DNA from 3 places in the Sterolibacterium denitrificans genome. Region 3 is predicted to be linked to each of the others. Evidence: predicted binding sites of a transcription regulator. Region 3 holds the regulator's gene; each other region holds the start of a gene.
What was found. Region 3 encodes sigma-54, which starts transcription at its own class of promoters, with help from an activator protein. Its sites were predicted from a motif close to TGGCACNNTTCCTGCT; they were not measured.

Region 1: nirB (nitrite reductase large subunit NirB) is a predicted target of sigma-54. The motif match lies at 8,365-8,380, and genes of this name have one in related genera.
Region 2: flgB (flagellar basal body rod protein FlgB) is a predicted target of sigma-54. The motif match lies at 2,161-2,176, and genes of this name have one in related genera.

Annotation. Positions count from the first base shown of each region.
Region 1 covers NZ_LT837803.1:2,208,044-2,218,149, reverse strand. Annotated here, with positions in the region: gene SDENCHOL_RS10070 (ATP-dependent DNA helicase) at 1-1,579, shown strand, start outside; gene SDENCHOL_RS10065 (hypothetical protein) at 1,576-2,922, shown strand; gene mobB (molybdopterin-guanine dinucleotide biosynthesis protein B) at 2,983-3,477, shown strand; gene moaD (molybdopterin converting factor subunit 1) at 3,578-3,832, shown strand; gene moaE (molybdopterin synthase catalytic subunit MoaE) at 3,834-4,295, shown strand; gene SDENCHOL_RS10045 (phasin family protein) at 4,393-4,917, opposite strand; gene glpK (glycerol kinase GlpK) at 5,056-6,567, opposite strand; gene glpD (glycerol-3-phosphate dehydrogenase) at 6,597-8,171, opposite strand; gene nirB (nitrite reductase large subunit NirB) at 8,419-10,106, shown strand, end outside.
Region 2 covers NZ_LT837803.1:2,666,931-2,677,036, reverse strand. Annotated here, with positions in the region: gene SDENCHOL_RS12085 (arsenate reductase) at 1-308, shown strand, start outside; gene SDENCHOL_RS12080 (Hsp33 family molecular chaperone HslO) at 358-1,248, shown strand; gene flgA (flagellar basal body P-ring formation chaperone FlgA) at 1,281-1,979, opposite strand; gene flgB (flagellar basal body rod protein FlgB) at 2,228-2,650, shown strand; gene flgC (flagellar basal body rod protein FlgC) at 2,681-3,088, shown strand; gene SDENCHOL_RS12060 (flagellar hook assembly protein FlgD) at 3,138-3,833, shown strand; gene SDENCHOL_RS14555 (flagellar hook protein FlgE) at 3,864-5,468, shown strand; gene flgF (flagellar basal-body rod protein FlgF) at 5,485-6,225, shown strand; gene flgG (flagellar basal-body rod protein FlgG) at 6,248-7,030, shown strand; gene SDENCHOL_RS12040 (flagellar basal body L-ring protein FlgH) at 7,073-7,762, shown strand; gene SDENCHOL_RS12035 (flagellar basal body P-ring protein FlgI) at 7,802-8,884, shown strand; gene flgJ (flagellar assembly peptidoglycan hydrolase FlgJ) at 9,022-10,062, shown strand.
Region 3 covers NZ_LT837803.1:996,657-1,006,762, forward strand. Annotated here, with positions in the region: gene cysB (HTH-type transcriptional regulator CysB) at 1-687, shown strand, start outside; gene hprK (HPr(Ser) kinase/phosphatase) at 718-1,656, opposite strand; gene ptsN (PTS IIA-like nitrogen regulatory protein PtsN) at 1,625-2,110, opposite strand; gene hpf (ribosome hibernation-promoting factor, HPF/YfiA family) at 2,223-2,543, opposite strand; gene SDENCHOL_RS04605 (RNA polymerase factor sigma-54) at 2,625-4,160, opposite strand; gene lptB (LPS export ABC transporter ATP-binding protein) at 4,190-4,954, opposite strand; gene SDENCHOL_RS04615 (regulatory protein RecX) at 4,951-5,520, opposite strand; gene recA (recombinase RecA) at 5,555-6,610, opposite strand; gene SDENCHOL_RS04625 (CinA family protein) at 6,649-7,152, opposite strand; gene SDENCHOL_RS04630 (phosphatidylglycerophosphatase A) at 7,155-7,655, opposite strand; gene thiL (thiamine-phosphate kinase) at 7,652-8,671, opposite strand; gene nusB (transcription antitermination factor NusB) at 8,732-9,172, opposite strand; gene ribH (6,7-dimethyl-8-ribityllumazine synthase) at 9,173-9,643, opposite strand; gene ribBA (bifunctional 3,4-dihydroxy-2-butanone-4-phosphate synthase/GTP cyclohydrolase II) at 9,740-10,106, opposite strand, start outside.

The DNA.
Region 1 (10,106 bases), 1.2 Mb from region 3:
TTTCCAGTCGCGCGAGGAAGCGGGGCACATCCGCAGCATTGCGCGTTTCGCCAAGACCAGCAAAACCGGCGACAAGGGGCGTCTGGCCGCGGTGCCCGAGGATTCCGGCGCCTGGGCGGCGGCGACGTCGACGCGCGAAAACTGCCTCGGCCAGGAATGTCCGCATCATGCTGAATGCTTCGTCCTGGCCGCGCGTCGCGAGGCGCTGGCTGCCGACATTGTGGTGATCAATCATCACTTGTTCTTTGCCGATGTGATGCTGCGCGACGAAGGTGCCGGCGAGTTGCTGCCCGCCTGCAATACGGTGATCTTCGACGAAGCGCATCAGTTGCCGGAAGTCGCCGGCATGTTCTTCGGCAGCAGCCTGGGCAGCGGTCAGCTCGTCGATCTGGCGCGCGATGTGCGCCTCGAAGCCGTCGCCGCGGCCAAGGATTATCCGCCGTTGCAGGATGCCGCCCGGGCGCTGGAAAAGGCGGCGCGCGACCTGCGCCTTGCCGTGCCGCAGGAAAATGCGCGTCTGCCGGTTGCGCAGTTGGCCGACAACCGGGCGTTCCAGGCAGCCTTGCAGGTGCTCGATGAGATGCTGCAGGACTTGTCGCGGCATCTGCAAACCCAGGCGGAGCGCTCCGAGGGGCTGGCCAGTTGTCTGCAGCGCAATGAGGAACTGCATCAGCGCCTGAAAGACTGGCGCAAACCGGAAGATGCCGGCCAGGTGCGCTGGGTGGAGATCTTCAGCCATGCGCTGGCGCTCAATCTGACGCCGCTCGACGTGGCCGACATTTTTCGCCGCCAGCTCGAAGGCCAGCCGCGGGCGTGGATCTTCACTTCGGCAACCCTCGCCGTGGGGCGCGATTTCTCCCACTACTGCGGCGAACTCGGCCTGGGCGCGGCGGCAACCGGCTACTGGGAGAGTCCTTTCGATTATGCCGGCAATGCCTTGCTGTACGCGCCGACCGGCATGCCCGATCCGAATCATCCGGACTACGCCGAGGCGGTGGTCGAGGCAGCCTATCCGGCCATCGTCGCGGCCGGGGGGCGGGCTTTCGTGCTGTGCACTTCATTGCGCGCCATGCGGCGCATCCACGAAACGCTGGAGGCGCGTTTTGCGCGCGACGGCATCGAGTTTCCCCTGCTGCTGCAAGGCGTCGGGGCCAAGGGGGAGTTGCTGGAGCGTTTCCGCCGTCTCGGCAATGCCGTGCTGATCGCCAGCCAGAGTTTCTGGGAAGGCGTGGATGTGCGGGGCGCCGCGCTTTCGCTGGTGGTGATCGACAAGCTGCCGTTCGCGCCGCCCGACGATCCGGTGCTGGCCGCACGCATCGAGCAGATGCGCAAGGCTGGCAAGAATCCCTTCATGGAATATCAGTTGCCGCGTACCGTGATCAGCATGAAGCAGGGTGCCGGCCGTCTGATCCGGGACGAGAACGATCGCGGCGTGCTGATGATTTGCGATCCGCGCCTGGTCGGCAAGCCCTATGGTCGGCGCGTCTGGCAATCCCTGCCGCCGATGCGGCGCAGCCGCGATGCCGCCGATGTCGAAGCCTTTTTCGGCACGGCGCGGAACAGCGATGGTGCCTCATGACGACGGTGAAGCCTGTGCGCTTCGGCAGGCAGGATTGCCATTCCCTGGCGGAAAGACTGAATCTCGATTGCCAGTGCGTTTCTCTCGATCGCCAGGCGCTGCGCGGCGAGCTGGCGCATGCGCCCGATGGCGAGCTGCTGGCGCAGTTGATAGAAACGGATCGGCCGCATCTGTTCTCGGATTCGACGGTATTCGTCGGCGAGGAGAATATCCAGCGCATGGCGGCGTTGATCGCTGCCGTCGAGAGCGTGGTGAGGCTGCCGGTCTATGCCGGGCATGTGCTGGCCCATGCGCCCGAATCGGCAAGGCATGTCCCCAGGGCGCATGGCGTTTTCCTCGGTTACGATTTCCATTTGCCCGCCGCGCCGGGCGGCTGGCCGCAGCTCATCGAGATCAATACGAATGCCGGCGGCGGCCTGCTCAATGCCCTGCTGGCACGCGCCCGCCGGGCCTGTTGCGACAGCGTCGATACGCTGCTGCCGGGCCGGGTGGCGGGCGCTGCGCCGGAGCAGTTGTTCATGGAAATGTTTCTTGCCGAATGGCGGATCTCGCGGCCCGGCGAGGTGTTGCGCAGCATCGCCATCGTTGATGAAACGCCGGCGCTGCAATATCTCTATCCGGAATTCATTCTCTTCCGCCAGTTGTTCGAGCGACACGGGCTGGAGGCGGTGATCTGCGATCCGCGCGAACTCGAATGGCGGGCGGGCCGGCTGTGGCATGAGGGCAGGCCGATCGACCTGGTCTACAACCGCCTGACCGACTTCGCCCTGGAGGCGGCCGGCAATGCGGCGCTGCGGGCTGCCTGGCTGGCGGATGGCGTCGTGCTGACGCCCCATCCGCATGGCCATGCGCTGTATGCCGACAAGCGCAACCTGATCGCCCTTTGTGACGATGAACTGCTCGCCCGCTGGGGCGTTGCCGCCGCGACGCGCGAGCTGCTGGCGGCCGGCATTCCGCGTACCGAGCAGGTCGATGCCGCGCATGCCGATGCACTCTGGGCACGCCGCCGCCAGTTGTTTTTCAAGCCGGCAGGCGGTTATGGCTCGAAGGCCGCCTATCGTGGCGACAAGCTGACGCGGCGCGTCTTCGAGCAGATCATGCATGGCGGGGAAGCCTATGTGGCGCAGGCGCTGGCGCCCCCTTCGTCGCGGCAGTTGAGCGTGGCCGGGGTGCCGGCCAATCTCAAGCTCGACTTGCGCAATTACGTTTATGACGGCCAGGTTCAGCTCGTCGCTGCCCGCCTGTGGCAGGGGCAGACCACCAATTTCCGCACGCCGGGCGGCGGTTTCGCGCCGGTGCTGGCCGTACCGTGCAAGGATTTGCCCGCGATGGGCGGGTTGTAATGTGAGTTGCTACTTGCAAGCTGTATGTTGCAGGCCGCACATTGATTTGGGAATGAGACGATGAAAGTATTCGGTTTCGCCGGTTACTCCAATTCCGGCAAGACAACGTTGATCGAGCGGCTGATCCCGCGCTTCGTCGCGCAGGGGTTGCGCGTTTCGCTGGTCAAGCATGCCCACCACGGTTTCGATCTCGACCGGCCGGGCAAGGATTCGTACCGCCACCGCGAGGCCGGTGCAACGGAAGTCTTTCTCGTCTCGAACCAGCGCTGGGTCTTGATGCACGAGCTGCGCGACGAGGAGGAGCCGTCGCTGGAACATCAACTGTCGCTGATGGCGCCCTGCGACCTGGTGCTGGTCGAGGGCTTCAAATACACGGCCATTCCGAAGATCGAAGTGCATCGCCCGGCCAATGGCAAGGCGCTGCTGTATCCGGACAACCCCAACATCATCGCCATCGCCGCCGATGCGCTGCTGCAGGTGCCCTTGCCGGTGCTGGATCTCAACGACAGCGAAACGATCGCCGCCTTCATTCTCGAACAGGTGGGTCTGGCATGAAGCTGCTGCGGCTCGAACTGCTAAACTGATTCGTCCGGACGCTGTCCAACATGCTGCGCGGCACCCGCAATTCCTCTTTCCCGTTTGGTGAGTTTCCTCCATGGCTCTGAAAATTCTTTATTTCGCCAGTTTGCGCGAAGCGCTGGACAGCAGCGGCGAGGAACTGGCCTTGCCCGCCGGCGTGACCAGCCTTGCCGCCTTGCGCGAACATCTGGCCGGGCGCGGCGGCGTCTGGCGCAAACTGGTCGAGTCGCAAAGCCTGCGCGCTGCCGTGAACCAGAAAATGGCCGATGCTGAAGCGGCGATTGCCGATGGTGACGAGATCGCCTTTTTTCCGCCGGTGACCGGAGGCTGAAATGTCGGTCAGCGTGCAACGGGAAGCTTTCGATGTCGCTGCTGAAATTGCGGCACTGAGCGCCAATCAGCAGAGCATCGGCGCCATCGCCAGCTTCGTCGGTCTGGTGCGCGACGTGAATGAGGATGCGGCGGTCAGCGGCATGACCCTGGAGCATTACCCCGGCATGACCGAACGCGCGCTCGAAGAAATCGTCAACGCGGCGCACGATCGCTGGCAACTGGCGCGGGTGCGGGTGATCCATCGCTACGGCCCGCTGTCGCCGGGCGATGGCATCGTGCTGGTGCTGGTCGCCAGCGCGCATCGCGGCGAGGCGTTTGCCGCCTGTGAATTCATCATGGATTATCTGAAGACCCGCGCGCCGTTCTGGAAAAAGGAAGTCGGCGCGGGCGACGCCGCAGCGGCGCGCTGGGTCGATGCGCGCGAGACGGACGATCGCGCGGCGGCACGCTGGGAACGGTGATGAAAAAAATGCTCAGTCCCGCTTGGCGGGGCTGAGCAGGGTGGCAGCGAGCGTTCCGCGCGGCGGCGATGCAGCCGCCGTTTTCAGACCCTATGTCTCAGGCGTGGCGGCGTTTCGTTGCCGGTGTTGCCGATGCTGCGGAGGTTTTGGCTTCGGTGGCAAAAGTGGTGGTTGCCGCCTTGGCGAATTGCTCGAAGGCATTCGAGACGGTGTTCATCGCCTGCGTCATGCTTTCCATGAGGTTGGTGTTCTGGCCGGGCAGGGTGCTGAACAGCGACTGGAAAGAGGCCATCATGTCCTTGTTGCCGTTGGCGTACTGCTCGCTGAGCAACTGGGCGCATTCACCGCAGGAAGCCGTGTACAGCTCGCTGAGTTGGCGCGTGGCATCCATGACGGCCTGGGTGCTGTCCTGGGCGTAGCGGGACTGCAGGGCAAGGGCTTGCTGCGGATCCTTGCTGGCCGTCTGGGCCTTGGCATTTTCGATGCCGTCTTCGAAAAGTTTTTTGATGATGTCGAGTTGCAGGGCAACCAGACGCTGCGAATTGTCGAAGGAAATTTGTGCCAGCTTCATGCAGGTTTCCAGGTTCTTGCGCTGCAATTCGCTGAGTTGATCGGATTTCATGATGCCTCCTCGGATTGGGTGGATGACAAAATCTGCTGGCTTGAATGATCGGGACTGGATTTTTAGTCTAGCACCTTCTGTGCACTGCACAATGAACGGTTGTTTGAATGTTTGCGTGTCCGGGCGCGCTGCTTTGCCTCAACCCCCGGTCTGTCGCTGCCAGGCGATGGTTTGCGCCACGGCGGCCCGCCAGTGGTCGAGCAGGCTGGCGCGCAGGGAGGGCGGCATCGCCGGCTCGAAACGCCGCTCGCTCCGCCACAGGGCGCTCAGTTCATCCGCCGACTGCCAGAAACCGACCGCCAGACCGGCCAGATAGGCCGCGCCCAGCGCCGTGGTTTCGGTGATGTGGGGGCGCACCACGGCGACATCGAGCAGGTCGGCCTGGAACTGCATCAGCAGGTCGTTGCGGGCGGCGCCGCCGTCGACGCGCAGTTCGCGCAGGCGCAGGCCGGCATCGTTCTGCATGGCGGTAAGCACGTCGGCGCTTTGATAGGCAATCGCCTCCAGCGCGGCGCGGGCGATGTGCGCGCGCGTGGTGCCGCGGCTCATGCCGAACAGGCTGGCGCGCGCATGAGGCTGCCAGTGCGGCGCGCCCAGGCCGGTGAAGGCGGGGACCAGGTACACGCCACCGTTGTCCGGCACGCTGGCGGCGAGCGCTTCGATTTCATCCGATTGTCGGATGATGCCCAGACCGTCGCGCAGCCATTGCACGGTCGCGCCGCCCATGAAGACGCTGCCTTCGAGGGCGTATTCGGTGCTGTCGCTCCGGTCGCCGAGTTGCCAGGCCACCGTGGTCAGCAACTGGTGGCGCGAGGCCATCGGCTGCTTGCCGGTGTTGAGCAGCATGAAGCAGCCGGTGCCGTAAGTGTTTTTGGCCATGCCGGGGCTGAGGCAGACCTGGCCGAAAGTGGCGGCCTGCTGGTCGCCGGCGCTGCCGGCCAGCGGGATGGCCGCGCCCAGCCAGTGCGCTTCGGTCATGCCGTAGATTTCGCTGTTGCCGCGCACTGCCGGCAGCAGTTCGCGCGGGATATCAAGCAGGGCCAGCAGCTCCTCATCCCAGCATTTGTCGTGCAGGTTGTAGAGCAGGGTACGCGAGGCGTTCGAGACGTCGGTGAGATGGCAGCGCCCGCCGGTGAGTTGCCAGAGCAGCCAGGTGTCGATGGTGCCGAAGGCCAGCTCGCCGCGCCGGGCGCGTTCGCGCGCGCCGGGAATCTTGTCGAGCAGCCACTTGAGTTTCGTGCCGGAAAAGTAGGCATCCAGCAGCAGGCCGGTTTTCTGCTGAAACAGGGCCGCGTGCCCGGCATTGCGCAGTTCATCGCAGATATCGGCGGTGCGTCTGTCCTGCCAGACGATGGCTGGCGCCAGCGGCCGGCCCGTGCTGCGTTCCCAGAGCACGGTGGTTTCACGCTGGTTGGTGATGCCGATGGCGGCAATGTCGTCGGCCGTGAGCGCATTTTTCTGCAGCACTTCGCGGGCGACGCCGAGCTGGCTGTGCCAGATTTCCTCGGCATCGTGCTCGACCCAGCCCGGCTGCGGATAGTGCTGGCGGAATTCGCGCTGGGCGATGCCGCGGATGCTGCCGCTGGCGTCGAACAGGATGGCGCGCGAGCTGGTGGTGCCCTGATCGAGGGCGAGGATGCAGGACTTCATGCGCGGTTGACTCCTCTATTCCTTTATTCCTATTCCTTTGCTTCCAGCCCAGGCGCCGGGTAGCGTTCGGCAAACCAGGCGGCAAAGGCGGCGCGTTCGGCCGGGCGCATGCGCAATCCGGCCTTGCTGCGACGCCACAGGACGTCGTCGGCGTCTTGCGCCCATTCATGCGTGACGAACCAGGCCACTTCGCGCTCGAACAGTCCGCCGCCGAAATCGCGCCCGAGTTCATCCGGGCCGCAGGTTGTGCCGAGCACGGCGGCCGTCAGGCTGCCATGACGGCGCGCCAACTGCTGCAACAGGCCGGCCGGGAGCGCCGGATAGCTGCGCCGCAGTTCGGCCAGCAGTTGCGTGAAATCGGCGAACTCGCCGCCGGGCAGGGCCTGGCTGGCCGTCCAGGCGCGGCCCATGTCGGGGAACCAGGGCGCAAGCCGGGTGAGGGCGGCTTCGGCCAGGCGCCGATGGGTGGTCAGCTTGCCGCCGAAGATGGAGAGCAGGGGCGCGGCGTCTGGCGGGGCGTCCAGCAGGAAGGTGTAATCGCGGGTCACCGCCGCCGGATCGCCGTGGCCGTCATCGAACAGCGGGCGCAGCCCGGCATAGCTCCAGACGACATCGGCCGGCTGCGGCGCCTGGCGGAAAAAACGGCCGACGGCACGGCAGAGATAGTCGATTTCCCCGGCCGAGGCGGTTGGCGGGGCGTCGAGAGCGGCGACGGTATCGGCATCGCTGCGTTCGAGTTTTATTTCGGTGGTGCCGATCAGGCTGTAATCCTCCTCGAAGGGCAGCACGAAGACGACGCGATGATCGTCGTTCTGCAGCAGCCAGCCGTGATCGCCCGCATACAGGCGCGGCACGACGATGTGGCTGCCCTTGATGAGCTGGACCGCTGGCCGGTGGCTGCCGTGCTGCGGCGGTTGCCGTTGCGGCAGGCAGGCGGCAAGCACTGCGCTCACCCAGGGGCCGGCCGCATTGACCACGGCGCGGGCAGCGGCTTCACTGCGCTGGCCGTGATGTTCCAGTTGGATGCGCCAGCATGTGCCGTCGCGGTGGGCGGCGAGGCAGCGGGTGCGGGTGCGAATCACGGCGCCGAGGCCGGCGGCCGAGCGCGCGGTGGCCAGGGTCAGGCGCGCGTCGTCATCGATGACGTCGGAATAGACGAATCCCTTGCCATGCACCGCATGCAGCAGACCGGCAAAGGGCGCGCGGCGCAGGTCGACGGTACTGGAGGCAGGCAGCGTGGTGCGTGGCGCGTCGTGGCGCAGGCGTCCCAGGTTGTCATAGAGCAGCAGCCCCAGACGGATCATCCAGGCCGGGCGTTGCCGCTTCACGTGCGGCATGACGATGGCGAGCGGGCGCGCCAGGTGAGGCGCGATCTTCAGCATCACTTCGCGCTCGGCCAGCGCTTCGGCCACCAGGCGGAATTCGTAATGTTCCAGGTAGCGCAGGCCGCCATGGATCATCTTGCTGCTGGCCGAAGACGTTGCTCCGGCGATGTCGCCCTGCTCGACCAGACAGACGGACAGACCGCGCCCGGCGGCATCGCGGGCAATGGCCGCACCGTTGATGCCGCCACCGATGATCAGCAGGTCGCAAGGCCTGTCCATGTCGTTTCCTGAGCTCTGCGAAGGGGACGCTGGCAGTAGATCATGGGGGCGAGTGGGGGTCAATGCGCGCCGCCGTGCGGCAATCGCTGCGCTGCACCTTCATGGGGCAGTCTGCTCGCGGACGCACCGCATGGGTGGGGTCGATGCCATGCGAATCCATCGAAACCGTTGAGTGCAGGCCAGTCCAGCCTCCTGGCACGGCGATTGCTGAAGAGTCTTCGGGCTCATTTGCAATCGAGGGGCAGGCATGAAAAAACTCAAGCTGGTTCTCGTCGGCAACGGCATGGCCGGTTGCCGCACGCTGGAAGAACTGCTCAGGCTCGCGCCGGATCTTTACGATGTCGTCGTGTTCGGCGCCGAACCGCATCCGAATTACAACCGCATCCTGCTCTCGCCGGTGCTGGCCGGCGAGATGACGCTGCAGGACATCGTGCTCAACGATCTCGACTGGTATCGCGACAACCGCATCCGCCTGCATCTGAACAAGAAGGTCGTCAGGATCGACCGGCGCGCATGCAAGGTGGTGGCCGAAGATGGTACCGAAGAGACCTACGACCGGCTGTTGCTGGCGACCGGCTCGCATCCCTTCATGCTGCCGATTCCCGGCAAGGATCTGCCTGGCGTCATCGCCTATCGCGACATCGCGGATACCGATGCGATGATCGCCGCCGCCGAACACGGTAGCCGGGCGGTCGTCATCGGGGCCGGCCTGCTCGGCCTGGAAGCGGCCAACGGACTCAAGCTGCGCGGCATGGCGGTCGGCGTGGTGCATATCGCGGACTGGATCATGGATCGCCAGCTCGACGAAACCGCCGCAAGCATGCTGCAGCGGTCGCTTGAGGACAAGGGCCTCGAATTCTTCCTCGGCAGGCGCACCTGCGAACTCGTCGCCGGCCCGGATGACCGCGTCGCCGCCGTGCGCTTCGAGGATGGCGAGGAAGTGACGGCGGATCTCGTCGTCATGGCGGTCGGCATCCGCCCGAATACCGGGATTGCCGAATCCGCCGGCATCCACTGCAATCGCGGCATCGTCGTTAACGACACCATGCAGACTTACGACCCGCGCATCTACGCCGTCGGCGAATGCGCCAACCATCGCGGAACCGCCTATGGATTGGTGGCGCCGCTGTTCGAGCAGGCCAAGGTCTGCGCCAACCACCTCGCCCGGTTCGGCATCGGCCGCTATGCCGGCTCGGTGACCTCGACCAAGCTCAAGGTGACCGGCATCGACGTGTTCTCGGCCGGCAATTTCGGCGGCGGCGACGCGGGTGAAGGCTTCGAGGAAATCGTCCTGCACGATCCGGCCGGTGGCGTCTACAAGAAGCTGGTGGTGAAGGACGACAGGCTGGTCGGCGGCGTGCTCTACGGCGATACCAGCGACGGCGCCTGGTACTTCCAGATGCTGCGCGACGGCCAGAACATCCGTGAGATTCGCGATCACCTGATGTTCGGTGGCGCCGGCAACCGTCACGGCGGCGACGCCGGCCATGCCGGGCAGAACAAGGCGGCGGCGCTGCCCGACAGCGCCGAGGTCTGCGGCTGCAACGGCGTCTGCAAGGGCAGCATCGTCAAGGCGATCAAGGAGCAGGGCTTGTTCACCCTCGACGAAGTGCGCAAGCACACCAAGGCCTCCAGCTCCTGCGGTTCCTGCACGGGCCTGGTCGAACAGATTCTCGCCTCGACCATCGGCGGCGCCTACGCGCCGGCCGACAGCAAGACCAGGCCGCTCTGCGCCTGCACCGAGCGCAGTCACGCCGAAGTGCGCCAGGCGATCCGCGAGCACAGGCTGCTGTCGATTCCGCAGGCCATGCACTTCCTCGAATGGCGCACGCCCGACGGCTGCGCGACCTGCCGCCCGGCGCTCAACTACTACCTGATCTCGACCTGGCCGCACGAGGCCGAGGACGATCCGCAGTCGCGCTTCGTCAACGAACG
Region 2 (10,106 bases), 1.7 Mb from region 3:
AGGCGTTCGACTGGTGCGCCGCGCACGGCGTCGACTACGTTTTCCATGATTTCAAAAAAGCCGGCGTGCCGCCCGAGCGGTTGCTGCAGTGGTGCCAGACTGCCGGCTGGCAGAGTCTGCTCAACAAGCGCGGCACCACCTGGCGCAAGCTCACGGCGGCCCAGCAGGCAGTCGATTCGCAGGATGAGGCGCTGGCGCTGATGCAGGCATATCCCAGCGTGATCAAGCGTCCGGTGGTGGAAACTGGCAGCCGGGTGCTGGTCGGTTTCGATCCGCAGTCGTTTGCCGCTTGCCTCGAACGAGCATGACGATATGAGCCGGCCGGCCCATGTGAAAAATGTGGAAAGTGCGGAAAGCTTGGAAAGCGCGGAAAGCCTGATCACGCGCTTCATGTTCGAGAATCTCGACATCTGCGGCGCGGTCGTGCAGCTCTCCGGCACCTGGCAGCAAATGCACGCGGGACGCGACTATGCGCAGCAGACGCGGGATTTGCTCGGTGAATTGGCCGCGGTTGCCGCCGTCATCGGCAGCAATCTGAAGACGCCCGGCCGCGCGACCTTCCAGGCCCAGGGCCAGAAAACGGGGCCGATTTCCCTGCTGGTGGTCGATTGCGAGCAGTCGGGGTCAGGGGATCAGTTGCTGCTGCGCGGCATGGCGCGCAGCAAGGGCGAGGTCGCGGCAGCGCCGCTGCACGAACTGCTGGGCGATGGCAAGTTGCTGTTCAGCCTGCAAACGGCGGCTGCCAGTACACCCTATCAAAGTTACGTGCCGCTGGATGGCGGCAGCATCGCGCAGGTTTTCGAGCAATTCATGAGCCAGTCGGCGCAACAGCCGGCCCGCCTGTGGCTGTTTGCCGATGGCGCGCAGGCCGCCGGCCTGTTCCTGCAGACCATGCCGGCGCGCGAACATGCCGCCACCGTCGATCCCGACGGCTGGAACCGGGTGCAGCAGCTGGCGGCGACGCTGCAGCGGCAGGAGTTGCAGTTGCCGGCAACGACGCTGCTCGAACGCCTGTTTTCCGAGGACGACCTGCGGGTCTTTGCGCCGATTCCGGTGCACTATCACTGCCCGCGCGACGAGGACAAGGTGCGCAGCATGCTGATCTCGCTGGGTCACCAGGAAGTTGCCGGGATTCTTGCCGAATACGGCGAGATCGTCGTGCGCGACGACATCTGCAATCACGAATACCGCTTCGGCGCCGAAATCATCGCGGAGCTGTTTCCCTCCGCTGGCCAGACGTTGCACTGACGCGCGACCGTTGCATCGCGTCGCCGCCCCGTTCAGTAGTTGATTTCGACGATGCCGCCCGCTCGGGCAATGCCGCTGACGATGCGGCCGTTGGCCATGCGTACCTGAACCACTTGACCCTCCGCGCCCGCGTTCAGTGCCCGGCCGTCATTGCCGGCGACCTGGAAGCCGGGGCCACTGGAAATCACCTTGACGCTTTGGTTCTGCTGCACGGCCAGCGGCTGGCGCAGCATGTCGCCCCGCAGCGGCCGGCCGGCCGGGATGGAAAGGGCGGCCGTGCGTCCGATGGCCTGTTCCTCATCGGTCAGTATGCCGTTGGGCAGGCTGGTCAGGTCGCCGTTGCTGCGGGCCAGATCGGCGCTGGTGACGAGCTGTCCCGTGGTCAATGCGCGGGCCGTCAGCAGATAGTCGCCGATGACGCGGATGGTTACCGGCACATGGATGCGCCAGCCGCCGGCATCCAGGCAGCGCACCATCACGCTGCTGCGCCCCCACAGGCGCGCGCCGCCGGCCAGGGAAACATCCAACTGCGCGCAGGAAGCCAGATTGTTGCGCGGGTCGAGCGCGGTCATCTCGAACTCGACCTGTCCGGGCAAGCCTTGCGTCTGGATGCGGAGGAAATCCTCGACCGCCTTGCCGACCGGCGCCGGATCCTGCTGGGCCAGCGCGGGGGAACCGATCAGCAGCAACAGTAACAGGCTGCGGCGGACAAACTGAATGATCTGTGACATGCCGCGATTGAACCATGGCGCGCGGGCAGGTGGCAAGCTCGGCAAGCCGTCGGCTGGCCGGGCGGCAAATATTGCCGAGGCCTGTGAGATTTGCCGGTGGCGGCGCGTGGGGACTGCAGCATCCGGCCGGCGGTGAGGTGCCGCGCGCGCAGTGACGCGGGTTTGGCGGGTGGCGGGAGGTTGGCACGGTTTCTGCATAAGGATGCTCGAAGCCATCGACAGGTGGCCACGGCAAACAGGAAGGCACCATGATCAACCGCATCGACCAGGATTTCCAGTTTCACCAGACCGCGCTCAACCTGCGGGTGCAGCGTCAGGAGCTCCTGGCTTCCAACATCGCCAATGCCGATACGCCGAACTACAAGGCGCGCGACATCGATTTCAAGGCTGCGCTCGATGGCGCGCTGGGCAAGACGGGCGGTGGCAGCCTGCCGCTGGCGCGGACGAATGCGAATCATCTGGGGCTGGGCGGTGCGGCCGGCGGCCAGGGCGGCAACCGGTCTGGCGCGACCGTGCAGTATCGCGGCGAGCTGCAGTCCAGCGTCGATGGCAATACGGTGAATATGGATGTCGAGCGGGCGGCCTTTGCCGAGAATGCCATCCAGCTCGAAGCCATGCTGACTTTCATCAATGGCCGCTTCAAGACGCTGAGCGCGGCCGTGCAGCCCTGAAAACCTTCCGGCGCCTGAAAGGAAATCCTCATGAGCATGTTCAACGTCTTCAGCATCGCCGGTTCTGCGCTGACTGCGCAGTCGGCGCGGCTGAACGCGGTTTCCAGCAATCTGGCGAATGCCGACAGCCTGGTCGGCGCCGATGGCCAGCCCTATCGCGCCAAGCAGGTGGTGTTTGCCGCCATGCCGGTGGGCAACGAAGGCGGTCTGGGCGTGCGGGTCACCCAGGTGGTCGAAAGTGCCGCGCCGCTGCGCATGGTGTATGAGCCGACCAATCCGCATGCGGATGAGCAGGGCTACGTTTCGATGCCCAACGTGAATGTGGTGGAAGAAATGGTCAACATGATTTCGGCGTCCCGTTCCTATCAGACCAATGCCGAAATGATGAACACCGCCAAGCAGTTGCTGCTCAAGACCCTGAACATCGGCCAGGCATAAGCCACGGGCCCCATAAGGTAAAACCCGGCAAGAACGAAAGGAAACGGACATGAGCACCAGCGTCAATACCGATAATGCCGCACTCTACGATGCGATCAACAGCGCAAACAAAAGCGCGGCGACGGGATCGAAGACAGCATCTCTGGATTCCACCGATTCCGCCCAGGATCGTTTCCTGAAGCTGCTCACGGCCCAGCTCAAGAACCAGGATCCGCTGAATCCGCTCGACAATGCGCAAATGACCTCGCAACTGGCGCAGATCAGCACGGTCGATGGCATCACCAAGCTCAACGCGACCATGCAGGCCATGCTCGGCAATTCCACCGACAGCCAGGCTCTGCAGGCGGCGGCCCTGATCGGGCATGCAGTGCTGGTGCCGGGCAGCAACCTGATGCTGGCAAACGGCCAGTCGATCGGCGGCATCGAGATGGCCGGCGCAGCCGACAAGGTGGTGGCAACGATCAAGGATGCGAATGGTCTCGTGGTGCGCACGCTGGATCTCGGCGAGTTCGACGCGGGTCTGTCGAATTACACCTGGGATGGCACGACCGACAACGGCACGCCGGCAGCAGATGGCATCTATACGGTCAGCTTCAGCGCCAGGCAGGGTGAGAACAGCGTGAATGTCACGGCGCTGGAATATGCCGCAGTAACCAGCGTGGCAAGGAACAGTCAGGGGGTAACCCTGACGGTGGGTAGTCAGGACATGGTGGTCAGCCTGTCCGATGTCAAGCAAATCATCTAAACATCCAAACTCAGCAACCAGGAGACGAACATGAGCTTTCAGCAAGCACTCAGCGGATTGAGCGTTGCCAACGCCTCGCTCAATGCCATCGGCAACAACATTGCCAACGGCAGCACCGCCGGTTTCAAGGGGGCGATCGCCCAGTTCGCCGATGTTTTTGCGACCTCGATGCAGGGCGGCGGCACCTCCTCGGTCGGGATCGGCGCCCAGGTGGACGGTATCCGTCAGCAATTCACCCAGGGCAACCTGACGACGACCAACAACCCCCTGGACGTCGCCATCAATGGCGGCGGGTTTTTCCGCATGGACAACAATGGCAGCATCAGCTACACGCGCAATGGCCAGTTCCTGCTCGACAAGGAGGGCTACATCATCAACAACGGCGGCCTGAAACTGACGGGCTACGCCGCCGACCCGAATACGGGCGCCATCGTGCCGGGTAACATCTATCCGCTGCAGATAAGAAATGAAGCCATTCCGCCGGCAGTCACGACGCGCAGCCAGATTCAGGTGAATCTCGATTCGCGCGCCAAGCCGCCAGAGTCGATGACCCATGGCGTCTTGACCAGCAACGGCAGTCCGACGATGCCCCACACGATCACTGCCGGTAACGATGCATTCGAGGTGACCGTGGATGGCGTTACCGTGAGCGTGACCCTGCCCAGCGGCAGCTACGCTTCGCCGGGAGAGTTGGCGACTGCGCTGCAGACTGCGATCAACTCCAGTCTGGGGCCGGTGGCGCCGACGGTGAAGGTCGATGTCACGGTCGACAACGCGAACAATTTCATCGTGACCTCGCGCAGCGTGGGCAGCCAGGGCGCGCTCGGCCAGGGTTCCACGGTGAGTCTGGCGGCTTCGGGCACGAATACGGGTTTTGACGAGATTTTCGATAGCGGCTCCGGCAGTATCACGACTTCAGACGGCATCGACGCCTTCAGCCCCACCAATACCAACAGCTACACGGCATCCACGGCGCAAACCGTGTTCGACAGCCTCGGCAACCCCCACACGCTGTCGTTGTACTACGTCAAGACCTCGGAGCCGGGCAAGTGGCAGCTCTACACGACGATGGATGCCGGCGTAATGAATGGGCCGACGGAACTGGTCTTCAATGGCACGGGCACGCTGGTGACGCCGGCTTCGGGCGTCAAGTTGCCGCAGAACTTCGATGTGCACACCGGCGCGGTTTCGCCCCTGACCTTCGATCTGGATCTCTCGGGGACGACCCAGTACGGCATCGCCTTCGGCACCAACCAGTTGATTCAGGACGGCTATACCTCCGGCAAGCTGTCGGGCTTGAGCATTTCCTCCGATGGCATCGTGCAGGGGCGCTATTCGAATGGCCAATCCCGCAACATGGGACAAGTGGTGCTGGCCAATTTCAACAACCCCAACGGCCTGCAGTCGCTGGGCAACAACCTGTGGGCGGAAACCACCGAATCGGGTTCGCCGATTCCCGGCGGGCCGGGGACCGGCAACCTGGGGCTGGTGAAATCCGGGGCGCTGGAAGATTCCAACGTCGATATGACCTCGGAACTGGTCAACATGATCACGGCGCAGCGCGCCTACCAGGCCAATGCGCAGAGCATCAAGACGCAGGACCAGATCATGCAGACGCTGGTGAACCTGCGTTAAGGCGGGCTGCTGAAGCATGGATCGCCTGATCTACACCGCCATGAGCGGCGCCTCGCAGACGATGAGCCGGCAGGCGGCGGTGGCGCACAATCTCGCCAACGTCGCCTCGGCCGGCTATCGCGCCGAGGAGCATCGCCTGCGCGCCGTGCAGGTGCAGTCGCAGGCATTGCCGACGCGCGCTTTCGTCGTCGATGCCAGCACCCACACCAATTTTTCCAGCGGCCCCATGCAGTCCACCGGACGCGCGCTGGATGTCGCCGTGCAGGGGCCGGGCTGGATTGCCCTGGCCATGCCGGATGGCAGCGAAGCCTATACGCGCAACGGCAGCCTGCAACTGGACGTCAATGGCGTATTGCAGACGCGCAACGGCATCCCGGTACAGGGCGATGGCGGGCCGATCAGCGTGCCGCCTGACGTCAAGGTGTCGATCGGCACGGATGGCAGCGTCTCGGCGATACCGGAAAGCGGCGAACAGAACACGGTGAATGCGGTGGGGCGCATCAAGCTGGTGAACCCCGACGAGACGGAGCTGGTGCGTGGTGCGGACGGGCTGTTTCGCCTGCGCAGCGGCGAGGCGGCGCAGGCCGAGGAAAACGCCAAGCTGGCAAGCGGCTTTCTCGAAGGCAGCAACGTCAATGCCGTCGAGCAGATGGTGAGCATGATTTCCCTTGCCCGCCAGTTCGACATGCAGATGAAGCTGCTGAATACCGCTTCCACCAACGACCAGGCGGCAACGCAGGTCATCAGCAATCTTTGATTTCACTTTACAGGGCTAGACCATGATCCGCTCACTCTGGATTGCCAAGACCGGCCTCGACGCCCAGCAGACGCAGCTCGACGTCATTGCCAACAATCTGTCCAACGTCAGCACCAATGGCTACAAGCGCGCCCATGCCGTGTTCGAGGATCTGCTGTACCAGACCATGCGTCAGCCGGGAGCGCAGTCGTCGCAACAGACCACCATTCCTTCCGGCTTGCAGTTGGGCACCGGCGTGCGTCCGGTCGCCACGGAAAAGAATTTCGGCCAGGGCAATCTCAACCTGACCAACAACCCGCTGGATATCGCCATCAACGGCCAGGGCTTTTTCCAGATCGAAATGCCCGATGGCACCCTGGCCTACACCCGCGACGGCGCGTTCCAGAAGGACAGCACCGGCCTGGTCGTCACTTCCAGCGGCTATCCGCTGTCGCCGGCCCTGACCATACCGCCCGATGCCCTGTCGATCACCATCGGCCGCGATGGCGTGGTCTCGGTGGTGCAGGCCGGCGCGGTGGCGCCGACGGAAGTCGGCACCATACAGATTTCCAGTTTCGTCAATCCGGGCGGCTTGCAGAGCGTGGGTGAAAATTTCTTCGTCGAAACCGCATCCAGCGGCACTCCCTCGCCGAATACGCCGGGCACCAATGGCACGGGCGTGCTCAATCAGGGTTATGTCGAGGCTTCCAACGTCAACATGGCCGAGGAACTGGTCACCATGATTCAGACCCAGCGTGCCTATGAAATGAACTCCAAGGTCATTTCGACTTCCGACCAGATGCTGGCCAAGCTGGCCAATCTTTGAGCGGATGCGAAAGACTGCCTGATGCGGAACAGGAACACTACGATGCGTTTCATCCCCCGTCTGCCGGCCTGGTTTGCCGTGCTGCTCGCCATCCTCGGCATTGCCGGCTGCGCCAGCCCGGGCACGGTGCCGCCGAGCAACGTGCATCAGCCGATGACGGTGCGTCCCGAGCCGCGCGGCCAGATGCCGGCGGCCAATGGCGCCATCTATAACGTCGCTTCGGCGCGGCCGTTGTTCGAGGACAGGCGGGCCCGCTTCGTGGGGGATACGCTCACCATCAATATTGCCGAGAAGACTGCGGCCTCGAAGAACTCCGAGAACAAGGCGACGCGTTCGAGCAGCATGTCGGCCTCGGTGCCGAGCGTTTCCGGTCTGCCGGTCAAGACGCTGCAGGATCTGGATCTGCAGGCTTCCAGCAGCAACAACTTCAGCGGCAAGGGGCAAAATTCCTCGACCAATGATTTCACCAGCTCGCTGACGGTCACGGTGATCGAAGTGCTGTCCAACGGCAACCTGCTGGTCTCGGGCGAAAAACAGATCGGCCTCAAGGAAGGCGAGGAATTCATCCGCTTCTCCGGCGTGGTCAATCCCACCACCATCACGGCCACGAATACCGTGCAATCGACCCAGGTGGCCGATGCGCGCATCGAATACAAGGCCAACGGCTTCATCGATTCGGCTCAGGTGATGGGCTGGCTGAGCCGCTTTTTCCTGTCGTTCCTGCCGATCTAGGGGTATCCGATGAAGTCGCCGCGTTTTCGTTTTCCCTTGATGATCGCCTTCCTGCTCGCGCTGAGCTGCGTTCAGCCGGCGTGGGCCGAACGCATCAAGGATCTGGCCTCGATCGCCGGCGTGCGCAACAACCAGCTGGTGGGCTACGGTCTGGTGGTCGGTCTGGACGGCAGCGGCGACCAGACCACGCAAACGCCCTTCACGGTGCAGGGCATCATCAACATGCTGTCCAACATGGGAGTCTCCCTGCCGCCGGGTACCAGCCTGCAATTGAAGAACGTGGCGGCGGTCATGGTCACGGCCAATCTGCCGCCGTTTGCCCGCGCCGGCCAGCAGGTCGACATCACGGTTTCTTCCATGGGCAATGCCAAATCGCTGCGCGGCGGCACGCTGGTGATGACGCCGCTGAAGGGGGCGGACGGACAGATCTATGCCATTGCCCAGGGCAATGTCGTGGTCAGCGGCGCGGGTGCCTCGGGCGGCGGTTCGAAGGCGACGGTGAATCATCTTTCGGTGGGCCGCATCGTCGGCGGCGCCACGGTCGAGCGCGAAGTGCCCACCCAGTTGGGCGAGGGCGAGTACGTTTATTTCGAGCTCAAGGAAACCGACTTCGGCACGGCGCAGCGCCTGGTCGACGCCATCAATGGCAGCGCGCCGGGTGCGGCGGCGGCAGTGGATGGGCGCCAGGTGCGGGTACGCGCGCCACTGAATCCGAATGAGCGCGTGGCCTTCATCGGCCGCGTCGAAAACCTGCAGGTAACGCCGGTACAGCAGTCCGCCAAGGTGATCATCAACAGCCGCACTGGTTCGGTGGTGATGAACCAGGCCGTGACGCTCGACAGTTGTGCCGTGGCGCACGGCAATCTTTCCGTCAGCGTCACCGCCGAGAATGCCGTCAGCCAACCCAATCCCCTGGCCGCCGGGCAGACCGCGCGGGTGACCAATGCGCAGATCGACATCCAGCAGGAAGCCGGGGCATTGGTCAATGTCCAGCCCGGCGCCAATCTGGCCGATGTGGTCAAGGCGCTGAATGCCATCGGCGCGAATCCGGCCGACCTCATTGCCATCCTCCAGGCCATGCGTACTGCCGGCGCGCTGCGCGCGGAACTGGAAGTGATCTGATCTTCACCGCCGCCGCCGGCGTGCGGCGGCGGTGAAAAAGCGGGCCGCCGGAAACAACGGATCTATTGCCTTATTGCCGGATAAAAGCGGGTCTGTTTGCGGCATGTCTGCAGGAGCGCGGGGCGTAAGCTATGTCCATGTCCACACCGATCTCTGCTCAATCCGCCCAGCTGGCCATCGACGTCAGGGGGCTGGACGCCCTTAAGCTCGAGGCGCGCGCCAATACGCCGGCTGCCAACAAGGCCGTCGCGCAACAGTTCGAGGCGCTGTTCCTGCAGATCGTGCTGAAGACCATGCGCGATGCTTCGCCGCGCGAAGGCTTGTTCGACAGCGAGCAGTCGCGCATGTTCGAGTCGATCCACGACCAGCAACTGGCGCAGGTGCTCTCCAGCACGGGCAAGGGGCTGGGATTGGCCGCCATGATCGAGAAGCAGCTCGCGCAATTGAATACCGAAACCGAAGCGCTGCCATTGAGTGATCTGCCGCTGAATCCCGTGGCTCCTTCCCGACCGTTGAATCGGCTTGCTCCCGACTTGCCGCTGGAGCCGGATGCCGCGGCAACGGATTTGCGTTCATTGGAAAAGGCGCTGGTCGGCGCAAGGGCGGCGGCCGTGGGCAGTGCCACGGGTTCGGCAGCCGAGCCAACCGAAACAGCCGAGCCGATCGAATCAACCGAACCAACTGCAATCGCGCCTGGCGCTCCCGCCGGGGCGCGGAGTTTCATCGAACGAGTCTGGCCGCATGCGCTGGAAGCCAGTCGCGCCACCGGCATTCCGGCGCATTTCATGGTGGCCCAGGCCGCGCTGGAAACGGGTTGGGGCAAAGCCGAACCGCGCCTGCCGGACGGCAGTCCCAGCCACAACCTGTTCGGCATCAAGGCGGGACGTGGCTGGTCCGGCCCGGTGGTCGAGGCCTCGACCACCGAAGTCGTCAATGGCCTGGCCCAGCGCGAGACGGCACGCTTCCGCGTCTATGCTTCCCATGCCGAAGCCTTCCAGGATTACGCCAGGCTGCTGGCCTCGAGCCCGCGCTATGCCGACGTGCTCGGTACCCGCGATGCCGTGAGCTTTGCCCGCGGCCTGCAGCAGGCCGGTTATGCCACCGATCCGCTTTACGCGACCAAGCTGACCCGCATCATCGACGGCCCCACCCTGCGCAGCGGCCTGCAGCAGGGTTGAGCATTCGCGGCGTTTGCAGCGTTTCACCGTCACTCGCGGCGCGT
Region 3 (10,106 bases):
TACAGCCAGGCCGATAGCGGCACCCTGACCATCGCCACCACGCACACTCAGGCGCGCTATGCGCTGCCGCCGGTCATCCGGGCCTTCATGGCGCGCTATCCCGGCGTGCGTCTCGAATTGCACCAGGGCAATCCGACGCAGATCTGCGATTGGGTGATTGCCGGCAAGGCCGATTTGGCCATCGCCACCGAGGCCATTGCCGAACAGCACGAATTGGTGATGTTGCCCTGCCAGCAATGGAATCGTTGCGTCATCGCGCCGCCGGGGCATCCCATTCTCGAGGAACGGCCGCTGACCCTGGAGGCGATTGCCCGCTATCCGGTGGTGACCTACGACAGCGCATTTTCCGGCCGCAGCCAGATCAACAAGGCATTTGCTGCGCGCGATCTCAGTCCGAACGTGGTGCTGACCGCCATAGATGCCGATATCATCAAGACCTATGTCAGTCTCGGCCTGGGGATCGGCATCGTTGCCGCCATGGCCTATGACGCCAGCGCCGATACCGGCCTGCGCGCTGTCGATGCTTCCCATCTGTTCGAGTCGAGCATGACGCGCATCGGCATCCGGCGCAACGCCTGGCTGCGTGAATACGCCTATGTGTTCATCGAGCTGTTCGCCCCGCATCTGGCGCGTCCCCTGGTACAGGCGGCCTTGCAGGGCGACAGCAGGGTGGATCCGGGACTGTAGGCGCAAGTCGCAGGCGCGACTGCTGCTTCGTCAATCGTAGTTGTCGCTGCTCAGGGCTTGCTGCTGGCGGTCGAGGAATTCCTGCATGTTGTCGATGCCGCGGAATTGCAGGATGGTCGAGCGCACGGCGGCTTCGAGGAGCACGGCGAGGTTGCGGCCGGCCGCAACGGGAATGACGACCTTGCGTATCGGTATGCCGAGGATGGTTTCGGTCTGGGCGTCGAGCGGCAGACGGGTGGCCTCGGGAACGCCGGGCTGCAGTTTTTGCAAATGCACGATCAGCTTGAGTTTCATCTTGCGGCGACTGGCGGCTTCGCCAAAGATGGTGCGGATGTTCAGCAGGCCCAGGCCGCGCACTTCAAGAAAGTCGCGCAACAGCTCGGGACAGCGGCCTTCGAGCGAATCGGGCCCCAGGCGCGAGACTTCGACGACGTCGTCGGCGACCAGCCCGTGTCCGCGCGAGATCAGTTCCAGCCCCAGCTCGCTCTTGCCGACGCCGGATTCGCCGGTGATCAGCACGCCCATGCCGAGCACGTCCATGAACACGCCGTGCAGGGAGGCCGTTTCGGCGAGTTGGCGCGCCAGATAGAGGCGCAGCGAGTCGATGATCGTGGCAGCCGAAAGCGTGGTGGCGAACAGGGGGATGTTGCCGCGTTCGCACAAGTCACGCAGCATTTCCGGAATGTCGCAGCCGTCGGCGACGATCATGGCCGGCGGTCGGGCGGCAACGATCTCGACCATGTAATGATTGACCTTGTCCGCCTGGCGGCCGTGAGCCCAGCGGATTTCCGGGGTGCCGAGTACCTGGATGCGCCCCGGATGAATGAGGTTGAGATGGCCGACCAGATCGGCCGGCGAGACGTCCGGCTGCCTGACGCTGACGGCATCGTTCATGGATCCGCAGATCCATTCGAGATGCAGCCGCTCGCGATTCAGCTCAAACAGCTGGGCGACGATCAGCTGGGGCATCGGCCTGCCAGTTCAGAAAAAGATTGTGCACCGCCTGGGCATCGGCGGCAGCGGCCAACTGCTCGCGGGATTGGCGGTCGGAAAAAATCTGGGCCAGTTCGGAGAGCAATTGCAGATGGCGTTCGGTCGCGGCTTCGGGGACCAGCAGCACGAACAGCAGGGAGACCGGCTTGCCGTCCGGCGAGTCGAACTGCACCGGCGTGGCCAGGCGCAGGAAGCCGCCCAGCGCATCCTTGAGCCCCTTGATGCGGCCATGCGGGATGGCGATGCCCTGGCCCAGTCCGGTCGAGCCGAGCTTTTCGCGCGCGAACAGGGCGTCATACACCGTGCTGCGCGCGAGGCCGTGGCGGTTTTCGAACAATATTCCGGCCTGCTCGAAAACACGTTTCTTGCTGCCCGCTTCGAGGTCGAGCAGGATGTTTTCAGGCGGCAGGAGTCTGGCGATCTGGTTCATCGGTGACGAGAATGAGCCTTCGTCGGTCGAGGGATGCGAAGTATACCCCTGAATGACCGACGCGTTCTGGTTGTACCTGTCGGGTTGGCGAGTCGTTGGATCGACGACCGGATCAATCGACGATCTGGCGCTTCTGGCTTTCATGCGCGTGGTTGGAAATCTTTTCCTTGTGCTTGACGACCTGGCGATCGAGCTTGTCGACCAGCGTGTCGATGGCGGCATACAGATCGGCCTCGATACTGTCGGCGTGAATGTCCTTGCCCTTGAGGTGCATGGTGATTTCCGCCTTCTGCTGGAGCTTGTCGACGGAGAGGATGACGTTGACGCTGGTCACGTTGTCGAAATGGCGGATCACCCGTTCCAGCTTGGTTTTGACGTAGTCGTTGATGGCAGGGGTTACTTCGACGTTGCGGCCGGTGATATTGAGATTCATGGTGACTCCTTCCCTTGGCGGGTGACTGTGAATTGATGGAACGGGTGAGACAGGCAGGACATGAGGAGGTGCTGGGGTACTTTACAGGGACTTGCGCAGATTGACCGGCGGGATGTTGAGGCCCTCACGGTACTTGGCAATGGTCCGCCTGGCGACGACGATCCCCTGGCGACCGAGGATTTCGGTGATTTTGGCATCGGACAGCGGCTTGCGGCCATCTTCCTCGCTCACCAGTTGCTTGATGAGGGCGCGGATGGCGGTGGACGAGGCCGCGCCGCCGGCATCGGTGGCGACGTGGCTGCCGAAAAAATACTTGAGCTCGAAGATGCCGCGCGGCGTGGCCATGAATTTCTGCGTGGTCACGCGCGAGATGGTCGATTCATGCAGCCCCAGGGTATCGGCGATTTCCCGCAGCGTCAGCGGGCGCATGGCCACTTCGCCATGTTCGAGAAACTGCTGCTGGCGTTCGACGATGGCCTGCGAGACGCGCAGGATGGTGTCGAAGCGCTGTTTCACGTTCTTGATCAGCCATTTCGCTTCCTGCAACTGGCCGGACAGGCCGGCATGCGCAGTCCCGCTGCCGCGCTGCTGCTGCAGGATGTCGGCATACAGCCGGTTGATGCGCAGCAGCGGCATGGCGGCCTGGTTGAGGCTGACGAGCCAGTGGCCGCGCTGTTTGCGCACGACGACGTCGGGGAGGATGTAGCGCGTATCGAGTGGCGAATACTGTGCGCCGGGGCGAGGATTCAGGGAACGAATCAGGGCGTGGGCGGCGCGCAATTCGTCATCATTGCAGCGCAGGGCGCGCTTGAGCTTGGCGAAGTCGCGCGCGGCCAGCAGATCGAGGTGGCTGCGCACCAGCGTCAATGCCAGATTGCGCACGGGCGAGGGCGGCTGGTTTTCCAGTTGCAGCGCCAGACATTCCTGCGGGCTGCGGGCGCCGATACCGGGAGGATCGAGGCTCTGCAGGCGGCGCAGGGCGATATTGAGTTCCTCGAGCAGGGCTTCCCGGTCGCCATCTTCCGGTTTCGCCGCATCGCCGGGCAGACTGCCGAGCAGGACGTCGGCGAGTTCTTCCATCTCCTGTTCGAGATAACCGTCGTCATCGAGCGCCTCGACCAAAAAGCTGACCAGGCTGCGATCGTGCGCGTCGAGCTGCATCAGGCCCAGTTGGGCGCCCAGATGCTCGCGCAATGAAACCTCGGCGCTTTGCAGCTCGCTGTAATCCCCATCATCATCGTTGGCGTCGCGCGGCTGGCGGCTGCGCATCTCGCCGATCCAGTCGCTGTCATTGCCAGCGCCGTAGCCGTCGTCATAGGTATTGCCGGCGTCTGCCGCCCCATCGTTGGCATCGCTGGCATTGCCGGCGACGTTGGCAGGATCGGGGTTGGGGCAAGCCGCCGTATCGGCGGCTTGCGGCATGGTGAGCGCGTCCCTGGCCGGAACGAAGCTGCCTTCGTGCGGTTCGGCGAGTTCGAGCAGGGGATTGTCCTGCAGGAGCTGGTCGATTTCCTGATTCAACTCCTGCGTCGACAACTGCAATAGCCGGATCGACTGTTGCAATTGCGGGGTCAGCGCAAGATGTTGGGAAAGTCTGAGCTGGAGCGTCTGTTTCATGGTCAGGCGGTTGCTCGGCCTGGCGAAAATCACATGCGAAAGTTTTCGCCGAGGTAGATCTTGCGAACGCTCTCATTATAAATGATCTCGTCCGGCCTGCCCGAAGCCAGCACCTCGCCGGCATTGATGATGGTGGCGCGATCGCAGATGCCGAGCGTTTCACGCACATTGTGATCGGTGATGAGCACGCCGATGCCGCGCTCCTTGAGGAAACGGATGATTTTCTGGATGTCGATGACGGCAATCGGGTCGACCCCGGCAAAGGGTTCGTCGAGCAGGATGAAGCGCGGACTGCTGGCCAGGGCGCGGGCGATCTCGACGCGCCGGCGCTCGCCGCCGGACAGCGAGATCGACGGGTTGTTGCGCAGGTGGCTGATGTGCAATTCCTGCAGCAGGGCGTCGAGGCGATTTTCGATTTCATCCCTGCGCAACTTCTGCAATTCCAGCACGGCGCGGATGTTGTCGGCGACGTTGAGCTTGCGGAATACCGAGTTTTCCTGCGGCAGATAGGACAGGCCGAGCCGTGCGCGCCGGTGGATCGGCATGTGGGTGAGGTTGGCGCTGGCCTGTTTGCCATCCATGGCGCTGCCGTCGTCCGCGCTCTCCACGATGCGGATTTCGCCGCCATCCGCCGCCACCAGGCCGACGATCATGTAGAAGCAGGTGGTCTTGCCGGCGCCATTGGGGCCGAGCAGACCGATGACTTCGCCGCTGCCGACATCGAAGGAAACATCCTTGACGACACTGCGCGATTTGTATTGCTTGCGCAGGCCTTCCACCACCAGCCGGGTCATTCCTCTGTCTCCATGTCTTGCGCGTCTTGCGGCAGGTCGCTGGATTTCCCGAGTTCCCTGAGCAGCCTGCGGATGACGTCGACGGCGAAGCCGCGTCCTTGCAGGAACCGCGCCTGGCGTGCCCATTCGCGGGCATCGCGCGGCACGCTGTTGAATTTGCTGCGCCAGACGGCCGCAGCGCGTGTGCGTTCGTCCTCGATTTCTTCCTGCGCCAGGCTGGCGTCGATCAGCTCGGCATCGATACCGCGCATGCGCAGACTGTGGGCGAGCCGGCTCGCGCCGAAGCGGGCGGCATGGCCGCGCACGTAGGCCTGCGCTGCGCGCGTGTCGGAAAGCAGGCCTTGTCGTTCGAGCTGATCGAGCACCTTGTCGATATCCTCGGCGGTCGGCGGCGTTGGCGGTTGCGTCGTTGCCGTGTGGCCGGCCGGAGTTGCGCCTACGCCCATTCTTCCGGCTTTGGCCGCCAGTTTCCTTGCCAGTTCGGCGCGGCTGTGTTCACGCTGCGCCAGCAGTTTGATTGCCAGAGCCCGCAGTGTGACTTGCGGGCTCTGCGGCGGCGTCTTCATGACCGGCGATGCTATCGGCGCTCGTCTCCGGGCTTCATGTCTCGTCGGCCTTGGCCTTGGTCTTGCGTCCCTGGCCTTCGTCGGCGGCCGGTGCCAGCGCCGTTACCCCGACCGCCTCGCGCACGCGATTCTCGATTTCGCGGGCGATCTCGCCATGCTCCTTGAGATATTCGCGCGCATTGTCCTTGCCCTGGCCGATTTTCTCGCCCTTGTAGGAATACCAGGCGCCGGATTTTTCGACGATCTTGTGCTCGACGCCCAGGTCGATGATTTCACCAGCGCGCGAGATGCCTTCTCCGTACAGGATGTCGAAGTGAGCTTCGCGGAACGGAGGCGCAACCTTGTTCTTCACCACCTTGACGCGGGTTTCATTGCCGATCACCTCGTCACCCTTCTTGATTGCGCCGGTGCGGCGGATATCCAGACGCACCGAGGCATAGAACTTGAGGGCATTGCCGCCGGTGGTGGTCTCGGGGCTGCCGAACATGACGCCGATCTTCATGCGGATCTGGTTGATGAAGATCACCAGGGTATTGGTGCGCTTGATGTTGCCGGTCAGCTTCCTCAGCGCCTGGCTCATCAGGCGGGCCTGCAGGCCGGGGAGCTGGTCACCCATCTCGCCCTCGATTTCGGCGCGTGGCACCAGGGCGGCCACCGAGTCGATGACGACGATATCGACGCCGCCCGAGCGCACCAGCATGTCGGCGATTTCCAGCCCCTGCTCGCCGGTGTCGGGCTGGGAAATCAGCATGTCGCCGACATTCACGCCGAGCTTGCCGGCATAGACCGGATCGAGCGCGTTTTCGGCGTCGATGTAGGCGGCGGTGCCGCCGGCCTTCTGGATTTCGGCGACGACATGCAGACACAGGGTGGTCTTGCCGGAAGATTCCGGGCCGTAGATTTCCACCACCCGGCCGCGCGGCAGACCGCCGATGCCCAGTGCCAGGTCGAGGCCCAGCGAGCCGGTGGAGACGGTCTGCAGATCGTTCTCGATCTGTGATTCACCCATCTTCATGATCGAGCCCTTGCCGAACTGCTTTTCGATCTGGGCCAGGGCGGCCTGAAGCGCCTTGCTCTTGTTTTCGTCGATTGCCATTGTCATTTTCCTTCGTCAAAGTCTGTCTTGGATTATGGCACAGTTCCCCGGCTTTCCAGCCGCGTCAGCAGGCCGTTCAGGGCATGAATGGCCGCCTGCTGGCGCACCGCGCCGCGGTTGCCGGGGAAATGTCGCGTTTCTACGCTGATCGTGTCATCCGGCAGCCGCCAGGCGAAGCAGACGGTGCCTACCGGCTTGTCGATGGTGGCGCCCGCGGGGCCGGCAATGCCGCTGATGGCGATCGCCACCTGGGCATGGGCGCGGGCAATGGCGCCTGCCGCCATGGCACGCACGGTGGCCTCGCTGACTGCGCCCTGGCGTTCGAGAAGCGCTGCCGGGACGCCGAGCATTTCCTGCTTGGCGGCATTCGAATAGGTGACGAAGCCGCGCTCGAACCAGGCCGAACTGCCCGCCGTGGCCGTGACGGCTGCGGCCACCAGGCCGCCGGTACAGGATTCGGCGCAGGCGAGCCGCAGCTTGCGGGCGCTCAGGGCCGCGCCGACGGCCGCCGACAGTCGTTCGAGTTCGGTTTCCATGCTCAAGCTAGCGCCACCTTGGCCAGCAGGATGACTGCCAGCGTGTAAGCGGCGGCGACCACGTCGTCCATCATCACGCCGAAGCCGTTCTTCATGTGCCGGTCGAACCAGTTGGCCGGCGGCGGCTTGACGATGTCGAAGAAGCGGAACAGCAGGAAGGCGGCAAGTTGCCAGATGATGCCGGTCGGCGTCAGGAGCAGCACGCACCAGAACGGCACGATTTCATCCCAGACGATGGCGCCGTGGTCGGCCACGCCCAGCGCCTGGCCGGTGCGTTCGCAGGCCAGCACGCCATAGGCCAGGGCGAATGCGAGGCACAGGGCAAACGCGGTGGCGTCGGGCACGACCATGCGCAGCGCGGGATAGGTCAGCCAGGCGAACAAGGTGCCGACCGTGCCCGAGGCCCAGGGCGAAAGACCGCTGCCCAGGCCGCAGGCGATGAAATGGTGCGGCGAGCGGAACAGGAAGGGCCAGGGCGGGGGCGGATTTTTCTTGATCTTCATGTCTTTTTCTCTGCGGTGTCTGTGTCTGCGGTGGCGGGAGCGAAATGATCGTAGCCGCGCCGCGCCGGGCTCATCTCGCGGCCGTCGGCATCGAGCAGGTGGATCCGCCCGGCCGGGCCGGCGGCAACCGTGCCGATGCAGGTCAGCGGGATCTGCAACCGTGCGCCGAGCGCCAGGATGTCCTCATGGCGCGCCGCCGGGGCGGTGAAGGCCAGTTCGTAGTCGTCACCGCCGCCGAGCAGGCAGTCCGTTGCCAGTCGTGCATCGACGTCGTTGCCGCAGTACAGGACGGCAGCCGGCAGGCGGTCGAAATGCAGCGTGGCGGTTGCTTGCGAGCGTTCGAGGATGTGGCCGAGGTCGGCCAGCAGACCATCGGAAACGTCGATGGCCGCATGCGCCAACCCGTCCTGCGCCAGCGCGCGGCCGAGGGCGATGCGTGGCTGGGGCCGGTCGAGGGCGCGCAGGCAGGCGCTGCGCAGCGGTTCCATCAACCGACAGCGCGCCTGCCGTTGCGCCAGGCCCAGCGTGGCGAGGCCGAGCGTGCCGGAAATCCAGATCTCGTCGGCGGGCCGGGCGGCCGAGCGCAGCAGCGCCTGACCGGCGGGAATTTCGCCAAACAGGGTGACGTTGAAAGCCAGTGGGCCGCGCGTGGTGTCGCCGCCGATCAGGTCGACGGCGAACGTGTCGGCGCAGGCGAAAAAACCTTCGGCATAGGCGGCCAGCCAGGCTTCATCGGCGGCTTTGTCGGCCGGCAGGGCCAGGCTGAGCAAGGCCCAGCGCGGCAGCGCGCCCATGGCGGCGAGATCGGAAAGATTCACCGCCAGGGTCTTCCAGCCCAGATCCGCCGGATCGGCGTCGGGCAGGAAATGCGTGCCGGCGACCAGCATGTCGGTCGTCACCACGATTTCCATGCCGGGCGCGGGACGCACGATGGCGGCATCATCGCCGACGCCGAGCACGCTGTGCCGGGCAGGGCGTTTGAAATGGCGTTCGATCAGGGCAAATTCCGACGGCATGGGTTTTTGGAATCCAGGTGCCGGTAGAACGCGGGGCGCGCGAAGATCAGGGACAGGGAATCAAGGACGGGGCGCCTGCCGGGCTTCGTGCGGACGCAGTTCGGCGGCAAGCTTGTCGAGCACGCCGTTGACGAATTTGTGTCCGTCGGTGCCGCCGTAATCCTTGGCCAGATCGATGGCCTCGTTGAGGATGACGCGGTAGGGCGTTTCCGGGAAATGGCTGAACTCGCAGGCGGCCATCAGCAGGATGCCGCGCTCGATCGGCGAGACTTCAGGCCATGGCCGGTCGATGTGGGGCGCCAGTGCGGCTTGCAGACTGGCGGCATGGTCGAGCGTCTGGCCCAGCAGGGCGCGATACAGCGTCAGGTCGGCCTTGTCGAAATTGGTCACGCCCGCGGCGTGGCCTTCGATCGCGGCCTGATCCTGTCCGCCGACCAGGTGCTGGTACAGCCCCTGCAGGACGAACTCGCGGGCGCGGCGGCGCGGTTGCTTGGCGGCCATCTACTTCACCGCCCGCAGCAGATTGGCCATTTCGACGGCGGCCTGGGCGGCTTCGGCGCCCTTCACTGCCATGCGTGCCAGCGCCTGGTCGTCGTCCTCGGTGGTCAGCACCGCATTGGCGATGGGAATGCCGGTATTCAACTGGACATCGAGGATGCCGCGCGCCGATTCGTTGGAAACCACTTCGAAATGATAGGTCTCGCCACGGATCACGCAGCCGATGGCAACCAGCGCATGGTAGCGGCCGCTTTGCGCCATGGTCTGCAGCACCAGCGGCAGCTCCAGCGCGCCGGGCACGCTGGCGAGGGTGACGGCGGCAGCATCCACGCCCAGACGAATCAACTCATCCACGCAGGCTTTGCGCAGGCCGTCACCGATTTCCGGATTGAAGCGGCTGATGACGATGCCGACGCGCAGCCCGGCGCCGGTAAGATCGGGTTCGATTGCGGTGATTTGTTGCGAGAATGACATGGCCTGTCCCAATGAATTCTGAATCCGGTGCTCTGGTGCGTCTGTCCCGCGTGAATTCCCGCTTGCGCGGGAATGGCTGCGGGCTGTCTGGGTGCGTCAGCTGCGCGTGCCGTCCGGCGCCAGATAGCCGCAGACTTCGAGGCCGAAGCCGGTCATGCTGGGCATCTTGCGCGGGCTGGACATCAGGCGCATTTTGCCGACGCCCAGGTCGAGCAGGATCTGCGCGCCGATGCCGTAGATGCGTGGATCCCATTTGACTGCCGGGCGATCGGCCGGCGCTTCCGGGCGCAGCGCAGCGAGCAGTTCCTGGCCGCAGTCCTGGTCCTGGCGTCGGTGCAGCAGAACGATCACGCCGCTGCCCGCAGCGGCGATGGTTTGCAGCGACTGATCGATGCTGAAACCCGGACGCGGGCTTTTGCAGTCGAGAAAATCGAGTAGCGAGGCGGACTCCTGAACCCGTACC